4 regions of the Shewanella sp. AC34-MNA-CIBAN-0136 genome follow, and region 1 is predicted to be linked to each of the others. Evidence: predicted binding sites of a transcription regulator. Region 1 holds the regulator's gene; each other region holds the start of a gene.
The links. Region 1 encodes sigma-54, which starts transcription at its own class of promoters, with help from an activator protein. Its sites were predicted from a motif close to GTTGGCACGNNNNTNGNNT; they were not measured.
Positions count from the first base shown of each region.

Region 2: AAEY94_RS01730 (CmpA/NrtA family ABC transporter substrate-binding protein) is a predicted target of sigma-54. The motif match lies at 1,567-1,585, and genes of this name have one in related genera.
Region 3: AAEY94_RS07480 (DUF1328 family protein) is a predicted target of sigma-54. The motif match lies at 1,843-1,861, and genes of this name have one in related genera.
Region 4: AAEY94_RS17360 (formate/nitrite transporter family protein) is a predicted target of sigma-54. The motif match lies at 1,461-1,479, and genes of this name have one in related genera.

Region 1 covers NZ_JBEOPJ010000023.1:3,960-7,151, reverse strand. Annotated here, with positions in the region: gene lptB (LPS export ABC transporter ATP-binding protein) at 1-513, shown strand, start outside; gene AAEY94_RS18385 (RNA polymerase factor sigma-54) at 656-2,140, shown strand; gene hpf (ribosome hibernation promoting factor) at 2,166-2,453, shown strand; gene ptsN (PTS IIA-like nitrogen regulatory protein PtsN) at 2,456-2,899, shown strand; gene rapZ (RNase adapter RapZ) at 2,896-3,192, shown strand, end outside.
Region 2 covers NZ_JBEOPJ010000001.1:399,447-402,638, forward strand. Annotated here, with positions in the region: gene AAEY94_RS01730 (CmpA/NrtA family ABC transporter substrate-binding protein) at 1-1,377, opposite strand, end outside; gene AAEY94_RS01735 (sodium ion-translocating decarboxylase subunit beta) at 1,771-2,901, opposite strand; gene oadA (sodium-extruding oxaloacetate decarboxylase subunit alpha) at 2,911-3,192, opposite strand, start outside.
Region 3 covers NZ_JBEOPJ010000006.1:23,817-27,008, forward strand. Annotated here, with positions in the region: gene AAEY94_RS07470 (ArsJ-associated glyceraldehyde-3-phosphate dehydrogenase) at 1-433, shown strand, start outside; gene arsJ (organoarsenical effux MFS transporter ArsJ) at 439-1,656, shown strand; gene AAEY94_RS07480 (DUF1328 family protein) at 1,984-2,160, shown strand; gene AAEY94_RS07485 (hypothetical protein) at 2,240-2,434, shown strand; gene AAEY94_RS07490 (diacylglycerol kinase family protein) at 2,650-3,192, shown strand, end outside.
Region 4 covers NZ_JBEOPJ010000020.1:28,793-31,984, forward strand. Annotated here, with positions in the region: gene AAEY94_RS17350 (hypothetical protein) at 1-352, shown strand, start outside; gene AAEY94_RS17355 (EcsC family protein) at 602-1,399, shown strand; gene AAEY94_RS17360 (formate/nitrite transporter family protein) at 1,681-2,604, shown strand; gene AAEY94_RS17365 (alpha/beta fold hydrolase) at 2,699-3,192, shown strand, end outside.

The DNA.
Region 1 (3,192 bases):
ATGCATTTGCGCGCCCGCAAAGGTATAGGTTACTTACCACAAGAAGCCAGTATTTTCCGCAAGCTCACCGTTTACGACAACATAATGGCCGTACTGCAAACTCGCAAAGAGCTCAGCACAGACCAACGTATTGAACAGCTTGAGCACCTACTCGAAGAGTTCCACATTACTCACATACGCGACAGCCAAGGCATGTCGTTATCGGGTGGTGAACGTCGTCGTGTTGAAATTGCGCGCGCTTTAGCTGCTAATCCAAAATTTATTTTGCTTGATGAGCCCTTTGCTGGTGTTGATCCTATTTCGGTCATCGACATTAAAAAAATCATCCAACAACTTAAAAACCGCGGTTTAGGGGTATTAATTACCGACCATAACGTACGTGAAACGCTAGACGTTTGTGAGCGAGCCTATATCGTTAGCCAGGGTAATTTAATTGCCGAAGGCACACCAGATGAGATATTAAGTAATCAACAAGTTCGAGCTGTGTACTTAGGTGAACAATTCAAGCTATAGTTACTTTACTGGCCTTTTAGTCTAGCTAACTCATTTCATTGAACGATACCTAAACAACGTTAAATGTCATTGATGTTTATGGCAATCTATTACAGTTCGAGATTGTCATTTTTATGGAAAATCATCTAGGGATAAGCGGTAAATGAAAGCGTCACTCCAACTTAAAATGGGTCAACACTTAACCATGACCCCACAATTGCAGCAAGCCATTCGCTTACTGCAATTATCGTCATTGGAGCTACAGCAGGAAATCCAACAAGCATTAGATTCAAATCCATTGCTTGAAATAGAAGATGAGTTTTCTGAAGCAAAAGACTCCTTAAAAGAAAACCGCGACCAAGCGGATACAGACTTTAGTGACAACAGTATTGTTAATGTCGAAAAAGACACTTCCACCGTCGACATAGCAGAATCCATGACCAAAGAAACCATGGATGATTTAGCCATGGATACCACATGGGATGAAGTATACACAGCCTCACCTATGTCAGGTTCAGGCAGTGCAAGCATGCGCGATGACGACATGCCCTTTCAAGGTGAAACTACTGAAGGTTTGTACGAACACTTAGAATGGCAAAAAAATCTCACTCCATTTTCAGACACAGATCTCGCCATTGCCACCGCCATTATTGATGCCATTGATGAACGCGGTTATCTAACCCAAAGTACCGAAGATATTCTCGAAGCCATGGGTGATGAAAATGTGGAACTCGATGAGGTTGAAGCGGTATTAAAACGCGTTCAACACTTTGACCCTGTGGGTGTTGCTGCACGTGATTTAAGTGAATGCCTATTTATTCAATTAGCGCAATACTCTAACGACACACCCCATATCGATAATGCCCGTTTGTTAATTAAAGGCTATTTAGAGTTAATTGCTGGCCGTGATTTCAGATTATTGATGCGAAAAACAAAACTAAAAGAAAATGAGTTACGTGACGCAATCACTCTAATCCAGACACTCAATCCTCGTCCGGGCTTATTAATTACCCCCATGGATGATGAATACGTGATTCCCGATGTCACAGTATTAAAGAAAAATGGCCGTTGGGTAGTAGAGTTAAACCCAGACAACATGCCTAAAATTGGTGTTAATCAGCAATATGCAGCCATGGCTAGAGGCAGTAAAAACCCGTCGGATAGTCAATTTATTCGAGGCCATCTGCAAGAGGCTAAATGGTTTATTAAAAGTATTGAAAGCCGTAATGATACTTTACTTAAAGTGGCAAATTGCATTGTGCAATTTCAGCAAGGCTTTTTTGAATATGGCGAAGAAGCCATGAAGCCTATGGTGCTCAATGATATCGCTGAAGCTGTAGAAATGCATGAATCGACCATTTCACGAGTCACCACACAAAAATATATGCACACCCCTCGAGGTTTATTTGAACTAAAATACTTCTTCTCTAGCCATGTCAGTACTGACGATGGCGGGGAATGCTCATCAACGGCCATTCGTGCTTTTATCAAAAAGCTGGTTGCCGCAGAAAACCAGAAAAAACCACTGAGTGACAGTAAAATGGCTCAGCTTCTGGCAGAACAGGGCATAAACGTTGCTCGTCGTACGATAGCAAAATACCGTGAAGCAATGATGATCCCGCCCTCAAACCAACGTAAGAGTTTATAACCTACTAGGCAATGGAGGATTTTTTATGCAAATAAGTCTGACTGGACGTCATGTCGAAATAACAGAATCTTTACGTGAATACATCCACAGTAAATTTTCAAAGCTTGAACGACACTTCGATCAGATCCATAATGTACACGTTGTGCTCAATGTAGAAAAATTACAACAAAAAGCAGAAGCCAAAATCAACATTAATGGCGCAGAAATTTTTGCAATGTCAGAAAGTACTGATATGTATGCTGCAATAGACGCCCTGATCGATAAACTCGACCGTCAGGTAATTAAACACAAAGAGAAGAATACAAAACACTAACGATGGAACTTTGTACCATTCTGCAGCCGGAATGCACTACCTGTGCCACACCGGGCAGTAAGAAAAAAGTACTGGAACTCATCAGCAATTTAGTCGCTGCCCAGTACCCAACCCTGTCTTCGCAAGAGGTTTTTGAAAGCCTGTTAGCGAGAGAGAAAATGGGTAGCACAGGTATAGGAAATGGCATTGCGATACCTCATGGTAGATTAACGACCATCGATCACCCTATCGCGATATTTATTAAATGTGAAGAAGCCATTGCCTTTGATGCAATCGATAAGCAACCCGTGGATCTTTTATTTGCTTTGTTAGTACCTGCAGACCAGTGCCAACAACATTTAGGCACGTTATCGAGCATGGCCCAAAAGTTAAGCGATAAGCAAATATTGAAACAGCTTCGTAAAACTCACGACGCAACAGAACTTTATCAGGTTATTACTGCATGAAACTAGTTATAGTATCGGGACGTTCAGGCTCAGGGAAATCCGTTGCCCTGAGAGTATTAGAAGACCTAGGATATTATTGTGTTGATAATTTGCCTTTACCACTCATTGGCACATTATTAGCCCAGCTTAAAGGCAGTAATGATTTGGTTGCGATTAGCGTTGATGTTCGTAACATTGCAGAACAAGGTAAAGTGCTTCAAGACCAATTGGCACTACTTGAGAATGACACTGAAATTATCAGTTTCTTTTTAAATTCCAATGACAAAGTATTGCTTAAACGTTACAGCGAAACA
Region 2 (3,192 bases), on a different contig from region 1:
GTCGCCTTGCTTTAATCCAATTACAAATGAATTAATGTAAGCATTAGGCTTGCTGCCGTCATAAACTAAGTTATCAATAAAGTGAGTTTGCGGTGCTTTGAAACCGGTTTCTTTACTGAAATCTGGAAAGTCAGCTGCGGGGATGAGCTTATCGTCGATGAGTGATTGCGCGGCTTTAGCATAAATATCTGGACGATAGACTTTTGCGGCGATGTCTTTATACCAATCGTCAGATTTATCTTGTTCAATTTGGCCCCAACGGCGCATTTGAGTTAAATACCAAATCGCATCTGAGTAATATGGATAAGTTGCGTGATGCCTAAAAAATACATTGAAGTCTGGAACCGCGCGCTTATCGCCTTTTTCATATTCGAACGTACCCGTCATACTATTAGCAATCACCTCATAGTCAGCACCAACATAATTAGATTGAGACAGTATTTTTACCGCTTCTGGGCGGTTAGCATTGTTATTGTCGTCTAACCATTTAGCGGCGCGGATCAACGCACGAGTAAGGCGTATAGTGGTATTTGGATATTTTTCGGCAAACTCGGCTGTAATACCAAACACTTTTTCCGGATTATCTTTCCAAATTTCATAATCGGTCACCACAGGTACACCAATGCCTTTAAACACAGCTTGCTGATTCCAGGGCTCACCAACGCAATAGCCATTAATTGTGCCCGCTTCCAGTGTCGAGGGCATTTGTGGGGGCGGAGTTACCGACAGCAAAGCTTGTGCATCAATCTGCCCTGATGTATCTCCTTTATGAGGTGCGTAAAACCCAGGATGAATCCCACCAGCGGCTAACCAGTAACGCAATTCATAGTTATGTGTAGAAACCGGAAACACCATACCCATATTAAATGGCTTACCAGCCGCTTTAAATTCTTCTACTACGGGCTTTAGTGCATCAGCTTTAATGGGATGAACGGGAAAACCGTCTGCCTGTTTAGCAATGTGCGGCTTCATTTTGGCCCAAACGTCGTTTGATACCGTAATTGCGTTACCATTTAAATCCATCGAAAATGGGGTAATAATGTGCGCTTTAGTACCGTAACCAATTGTTGCAGCAATTGGTTGACCCGCTAACATGTGGGCCCCATCTAATCGACCATCAATCACACCATCGAGTAACACTTTCCAATTTGCCTGCGCTTCAATCGTGACGTATAAACCTTCTTCTTCGAAATAACCTTTTTCATAAGCAACCGCAATAGGTGCCATATCAGTTAATTTGATAAAACCAAACCTGAGCTCTTCTTTTTCAGGAAAGCCCACTTCGGCACTTACAGTGTTGATACACAAACTTGCCCCAATACTGACCCCCAGCAATAAAGACTTAATCTGCTGAGTTAACGATATTTTCCAGTTCATATTATTTCCCCGTGATGAAAATTGACAATAAAAAAAGGCGCTTCGGATATCCATTTAGGAATATCTCGATAGCGCCTTTGCTAAAATTGAATTTATTAAATATTATTTATCAGTCAGTTAGTTGTAAAATTGATAACCTGTACTGTCTAAAAAGACTGGATATGGCTCATCAAATATACAACCTTTGCTATCCATTTTTCATGCCAAAACATTAACAGGTTGATTTTGAATAACTTTAATTTTAACAATTAAATAACGTAATGCTACTACAGTGCAATAAAACAGTTTAAGTGCACCAATATGCATCAAAAGAGGTATAAGTAATTTTGTACCAGTAGATAAAAACAAAAAAGCCAACGCAAAGGCATTGGCTTTTGAATCATCTGGTAAGTTTTAGCCTAGTACTGCCAGCAAAACACCTGCAGCAACAGCACTGCCTAGCACACCTGCTACGTTAGGTCCCATAGCATGCATGAGTAAGAAGTTTTGGTTGTTAGCCTCTAAACCTACCTTATTCACTACTCGTGCAGCCATTGGCACAGCAGAAACGCCTGCTGCACCGATAAGTGGGTTAATTTTTCCGCCAGAGAGCTTACTCATTAATTTAGCCATCAATACCCCAGAAGCAGTACCAATACTAAACGCAACCGCGCCAAGGATTAAAATACCTAGCGTTTCGATACGCAGAAATTGATCTGCTGATAGCTTAGACCCAACAGCAAGACCTAAAAAGATAGTCACTATGTTGATTAACTCGTTTTGCGCCGTTTTCGATAAACGATCCACTACGCCCGATTCGCGCATTAAATTGCCCAAACAGAACATGCCAATTAATGGGGTTGCTGCAGGTAAAAATAAAATGGTTAACCCTAGCACCATCAGTGGAAAGATAATCTTCTCTTTCTTACTGACTTCACGCAATTGTTCCATTTTAATTTCACGTTCGGCTTTAGTGGTTAGCAGTTTCATGATCGGCGGCTGAATTAATGGCACTAACGCCATGTATGAGTATGCAGCAACAGCAATAGCACCTAACAATTCAGGCGCTAGTTTAGACGCTAAGAAAATTGCCGTTGGACCATCTGCTCCACCAATAATGGCAATAGCTGCAGCATCTTGCATACTAAACTCAAATCCTGGCACCCAATTTAAGGCAATAGCACCAAGTAAAGTGGCAAAAATCCCAAATTGCGCCGCTGCCCCTAACAATAGTGTTTTAGGGTTAGCAATTAGCGCACCAAAATCAGTTAATGCACCCACCCCCATGAAGATGAGCAATGGGAATACCCCAGTCTCAATCCCGACATGGTAAGCGTAATACAGTAAGCCACCTTCATCGGTAAAACCTGCATTAGGAATGTTGGCTAATATGGCGCCAAATCCGATAGGTAATAACAATAACGGTTCAAATCCTTTAATTATCGCTAGAAATAACAATAAACAACCAACAGCCATCATTAGCAGTTGGCCACCAGTAAAGTTAGCGACACCCGTTTCAGCCCAAAAAGCCAATAATCCTTCCATTTCGACCTCTTATGCTAATGACAACAATGTTGAACCTACAGTTACACTGTCACCCTGCTTAACCGCTAACTGAGTTACAACACCATCTTGTTGAGCACGAATTTCGGTTTCCATTTTCATCGCCTCCAGGATAATGATCACTTCACCGGTTTTAACCGCTTGACCATTACTGACTAACACTTTGAAAATATTTCCCGATAACGGCGCGGCCATGGTGCACTTAATCTCACCCGTAGGCGCTGAGGCGACCGTTGCAGACGCTGCCGTAATAGGTGCAGCTGATGCTGGCGC
Region 3 (3,192 bases), on a different contig from region 1:
AGACTTACGTCGTGCCCGTGCGTGTGGCATTAGTTTGATACCCACTACGACGGGTTCGGCTACCGCAATTACTCATATATTCCCAGAGCTAAAAGGTAAGTTAAATGGTCATGCGATACGGGTACCGTTAGCCAATGCGTCACTCACCGATTGCGTATTTGAAGTGACTCGTGGAACAACGGTTGAAGAAGTAAACCAACTATTGAAGCAAGCAGCTGATACTGAACTGCAGGGCATCATGGGTTATGAAGAACGCCCATTAGTGTCGGTAGATTATAAAACCGACCCACGCTCAAGCATTATCGATGCGTTGTCGACCATGGTGGTGAATGATACCCAAGTGAAACTGTATGTGTGGTACGACAACGAGTGGGGATACGCTAATCGTACCGCTGAGCTCGCCCGCAAAGTCGGCTTAGCAGACAAGGAATAAGCTTCATGGGGCTGGATACATTGCGTACCTTATCACCATCGATAAAACAGTACTTATTGATTACCGGTAATTACTGGGCATTTACCTTAACCGATGGCGCTTTGCGTATGCTGGTGGTGTTGTATTTCCACCAATTGGGTTACAGCCCGTTAAATATTGCGATGTTGTTTTTGTTTTATGAGATTTTTGGTGTCGTGACTAATCTTGTTGGTGGTTGGTTAGGCGCACGGCTTGGCCTAAATAACACTATGAATATTGGCTTAGGCCTACAAATAGTGGCACTAGTTATGCTAACTGTATCTGCTGACATGCTAACCGTCATGTACGTTATGGCTGCTCAGGCGCTGTCGGGCATCGCCAAAGATTTGAATAAAATGAGCGCCAAAAGCGCCATTAAAACCTTAGTGCCCGCAGATGCAGAAGGTAAGCTTTACCAATGGGTTGCGTTGTTAACGGGCTCTAAAAATGCCTTAAAAGGAGTGGGATTTTTTTTAGGTGGTGTGTTACTCACAAGCCTAGGGTTTAGAGGCGCCATTATTTTAATGGCCACGTTATTAGGCATTGTATGGTTATGTAGTTTAGTGACCTTAAAAGATGATTTAGGCAAAGCGAAAAACAAACCCAAATTCAAAGACATTTTTTCTAAAAGTCAGGCAATTAATTTATTGTCGGCGGCGCGGATGTTTTTGTTTGGCGCAAGAGATGTATGGTTTGTGGTGGCATTACCGGTATTTTTAGCCACAACTTTTGGCTGGGATCATTGGTGGGTTGGTAGCTTTATGGCTAGCTGGGTGATTGGTTATGGTGTGGTGCAATCCATTGCACCTTATTTCACCGGTAAACGACAGGGAAAAGTGCCGAGCGGCCGAGCTGCTTTTACATGGGCAACTTATTTACTACTCATTCCTGCCGCGATTGCAGTCGCACTACATGCCGATTTTTATGTGCTAGAAAGTGTCGTCATCGGTTTATTAATGTTTGGCGCGGTGTTTGCGATTAACTCATCACTGCATAGCTACTTAATTGTTAGCTATGCTGGCAGTGATGGCGTGTCACTGGATGTGGGCTTTTACTATATGGCCAATGCCATGGGAAGGTTGATTGGAACGATACTGTCAGGTTGGGTCTATCAAGCCTATGGCTTAGAAGCTTGTTTATGGATATCGAGTGGTTTTATAGCTCTTGCTGCCTTAATTTCACTTAAGTTGCCTCATAAAAGGTAAGCCATTACAGCCGCTAGATGCATTTTTGTTTACACATCGATATTTCGTTATCTAACCGTGATAGCCTGAAACTCTTACCGTATCATCGGTAAAAATTGCCTGCTCATCTATGGCTTTTTCATTACTGATTTTCTTGCTTTAAATTTTAAAATCATAAAAATCATAGTCTTATGGCTTTTTTTAAAAGTTGGCATGATGCTAGCTTTAACTAATACATAGTCGTGGTGTGAATCGTTAATTTTTACGATAGAGATAAGATATTTGTTTCAATCGTCAGCGTAAATTCAACGCACATCACAATGTAAACCGTACACCAAGGAGGTTTTTATGTTGGGCTGGACATTAATGTTTTTAGTGATAGCCGTTATAGCGGGTCTATTGGGGTTTACTGGTATTGCTGGTGCAGCAGCAGGTATCGCGAAAATTATTTTCTTTATTTTTATTGTGTTGCTAGTGATTTCGTTAGTAGCCAATGCGATTAGAGGCAAAGCTCCCCGAGGATAGTATTAACCCCTTACCTTAATCTAAGTTGAGGCTGCTTAAACAAGTTTATACGATTACAACCATCATCTAGGAGATGAATATGAATTTATTAAAACTACTGACAATGGCAAGTTTAATGGTGTTGTTAACGGCCGGTTTATCAGCATGTTCAGATAACAAAGCTGAAAATGCAGGTGAGAAAGTGGATGAAATGATCCAAGATGCCGGTAATGCAGTTGAAGATACATGTGAAGATGTTAAAGAAGGTATGAAAGCAGAAGATCCAGACTGCTAAGCATTATACCAATCACATTAACTATTTTATTTGTTTAAGTCGTTAAGTTTTACAACTCAAAATGCATTGTTCTAGGTAGAGTAACTCCATTTAAACCAATGTAAGTCGAAGTTGAATGTTTGACTGACGGCGACGTAATGACCAGATAGTTATTAAGATAAGTATTAGCCTAAGCAGCACACATGTGCTGCTTTTTTTACAACAGGAGGACCACAATGCTAACCCGTATTCATATTAAATATTACTATACTGTTGGCGCATTATTGGCTTTGTGCTTATGTGTGGCGCTTCCTTATGTGTTACTTAAGGTTATTTTTGCTTGGATTGCATTCTCTTTAGGGCTGGTGAGTTCAGCTTATTGGTTTAATAGCGCAGGCATTTTCCGAAAAAGCCAAGATGGCAGCATTCCTTGGTATATCAGTTGGAGTTTTGTTCCCTTTTTAATGGGGTGCCAGCTGTATAACGCCTGGGCAAGAAAGCACGACAAAGTGCCCGTAATCCAAAAAATAGATAAGCAGTTGTATTTAGCCTGCCGATTGTTTCCCAGTGATATTGACCGACTTAAGCATGAAAAAATTGATGCAATTTTGGATGTTACTGCCGAATTTGACGCATTAGAGTGGACCTTGTTTGATGAAAATATTGGCTATTTAAATATTCCCATATTAGATCACAGCGTACCGACTGTCGCGCAGTTAAATCAAGCCATTAATTGGTTACACACTCAAGTCAGTAATGGTAAAAATGTAGTAGTGCAT
Region 4 (3,192 bases), on a different contig from region 1:
TAAACCAACCGGTCACCACGGTGGCCCTTGGGCCGCGGCTAAATATTTACACCGCGATCCCAGCAAAGAAGTCATCGGCTGGGGCTGTGCCAATGACAACATGTGCGCAGAAGATGCAGCTATAAGTGATTTAAGACAAAAAGTGGGTAATGTCGTTGAATTACATCGAGGTAATGTAGATATTTCACACGCATATTTGAGGAAATATACCAAAAAGGGTCGTTTTGTGAATAAAATGAGCCCTTGTGTTTACTGTCGTGATAATTATGGCAGCGCGCTAAATGACACCACTGAAGGCGTGAGTAATTTGCCTAAAGAAGGTCGTGGCTATTTACCCGCGTTAGATAAATAATTCCTAGCAACATTTTTCCCATCATTTATGAAGTCCACAACACTATTTGTTTACCAAATTAACCTGAGCTGTCTAAGGCTAAAGCCGTGTCCGCTGTTTTGAATACAATGGCGCAGTGGGAATATTGTCGAATAAGCGCGTTAAGTTGATTTGCAACCAATGTCCTTTTACTTCAAATTGGTGATAAGCGCTTCTTGAGGTGCAAAACACAATCGCAGCACTACGTTACTTCACAACTAAGGGGGTTATTTGAATATTTCAGAATCACATAAAAAAGAGCTTTTAGTTGCTAAATCACTATTAGAAAATCCTGGTCTAGCGGTAAAAATAACTAATTTAATCGGTACCCCTATTGAGAAAGGGTTAGCGCTTCTACCGGATAACTGGAATAAAAATATCGCTAAAGTGACCGAAAAGTCGCTAATTAAAGCGTCTGAAGCGGCAATATTTACCATGAAAGATATTCCCGGAGAAGAATCGTCCAATCTTTGGCATAAATTAGGCGTTGCTGCGAGTGGTGGTGTGGGCGGTTTCTTTGGATTAGCTGCGATAGCGGTTGAACTTCCTATTTCGACATCAATCATGCTGCGTTCTATAGCTGATATTGCTCGTAGTGAAGGTGAGTTTATTACTACTCTAGAAACAAAAATGGCTTGTTTGGAGGTGTTCGCGCTGGGTGGCGAAAGTGATTTAGATGATGGTAGTGAATCGGGATATTTTGCAGTAAGAGCCGCCCTAGCAAAATCAGTATCTGAAGCCGCTGAGTTTATGGTCAAAAAAGGTATTACCGATGAAGCCGCGCCTATTTTAGTCAAACTTATTACTAAAATCGCTGAAAAATTTGGTGTTCAAGTGACTCAAAAAGCAGCGGCACAAGCTGTACCTGCTATCGGTGCGGCAGGCGGTGCCATAATCAATACTTTGTTTATTGATCACTTTCAAGATATGGCCCGAGGTCATTTTATTGTGCGAAAATTAGAGCGTATATATGGGTATGAAACTGTAAAAAGTGCTTATCAGTCGTTACCTAAAAATGGTAATCAATAACCATAATTCGTGAAATTAACCCGTTTTTATTCGGCTAGTAAATGACAAGTGTGCTTTGAATTTTGGCAATAATTTTGATTTGGATTTACTTATTCCATCGGTTAATCCTAGTAGAGGTTCAATAAGCATCGCAGTAGACCATCAATACATGACTTATTAATAATGTATTGATGGTCATTTGTGAGGCGGCAACGTTTGTTGAATTGATGATATAAAGCATCTATTCTTTATGTACTTAAATGGGACCTCAAGCTAAATTTAAGCCAGAAAAGGATATCAATATGACACTGCACGGACCGGAACAGACCGAAAATACCCAATCGACAATAACCAGTGATTCAAAGTGTGGCGACAAGGTTGAGAAGCGTGAAGTACGCGAGAGTCAGCCGACGCAACCAGAGATATCGCTGACAGGATCTGAGCGTGATGCAGTGATTGAACATGGCAGTCTTTCATCGCTTACGGTTTATTCTATTATTTTGCGTGAAGGCCAGGAAGAACTCGATCGACCGTTGATGTCGTTGTGGTGGTCAGGAATAGCGGCTGGTATCGGCATTTCAGCGTCTGTTTTGGCCGAAGGTATTATCCGCAGCAACATAGGCTCCGATCATCCTTATTTGTCTATCATCGAAAGCCTTGGCTACACTTTTGGTTTTGTCTTAGTCATTCTCGCAAGGCTGCAACTTTTTACTGAGAACACCATCACCGTGGTGCTGCCGCTACTCGCTAACACCACAAAGCATCTTCTTGTTTGCACCGCTCGCTTATGGGGAATTGTGTTAGCAGCAAATTTTGTTGGCACGTTTTTCACGGCGGCAATTGTCGTGCACGGTAACATACTGACAGAAGACATCCTTACCGCTATCCTCCAGATATCTCGCCATGTTGCAGAGTTAACGCCTTCAGAGACATTAATGCGCGGCATACCAGCGGGCTTTTTTATTGCCGCACTGGTGTGGATGCTACCCTCGGCAAAAGGGTCTGAAGTGTTGGTCATTATTATGTTTACATGGCTCATTGCTGCTGGAGAATTTACTCACGTTATTGCCGGGTCTAATGAAATATTTAGTTTGGTACTTAATGGTGAAATGAATTTTTTTACTGCGTTGTCGCACCATATTGGCCCTATGTTAGTGGGTAACATCATTGGCGGTACAGGGCTGTTTGCGATGTTAGCTTATGGCCAAGTTCGACAAGAGATGTAGGTTTACGGTTGAAAAAAGCGAGGTTGTTTTCAATCAAAATGGCTGTCATGGTGCGTTTTGTTGTTTGTGAATGATTTATTTGAATGAGGGTAATATGAAGAAATTTTGTTTGGTATTAATGACGCTATTTGCGGTGGTATCACAGGCATTGGCTGCAAGTCCGGTTAAGTATAATAAAGAGTTAGATGGGTTTGATTATCCCTTTGAAGTTAAAACATTTAATGTTAACTCGCAAAATAAAGATTTAAAAATGCGTTATATGGATATTGGTGATAAAAATGCAGACAAAGTCATCGTGTTGTTGCATGGTAAAAATTTCTCAGGCTATTACTGGGAAAGGATTGCCAATGACTTGCTAAAAAGAAAATACCGAGTCGTTATTCCAGATCAAATCGGTTTTGGTAAATCTTCAAAACCAAATGCTTATCAGTATAGTTTCGGCCAATTAGCTTTAAATACCAAGTTATTATTGGACAGTTTAGATGTCAAAAAATTTGATCTTGTTGGTCACTCAATGGGCGGGATGTTAGCGACTACATTTGCGGTTAATTATTCTAGTGCGGTTAATAAATTGATTCTGATTAACCC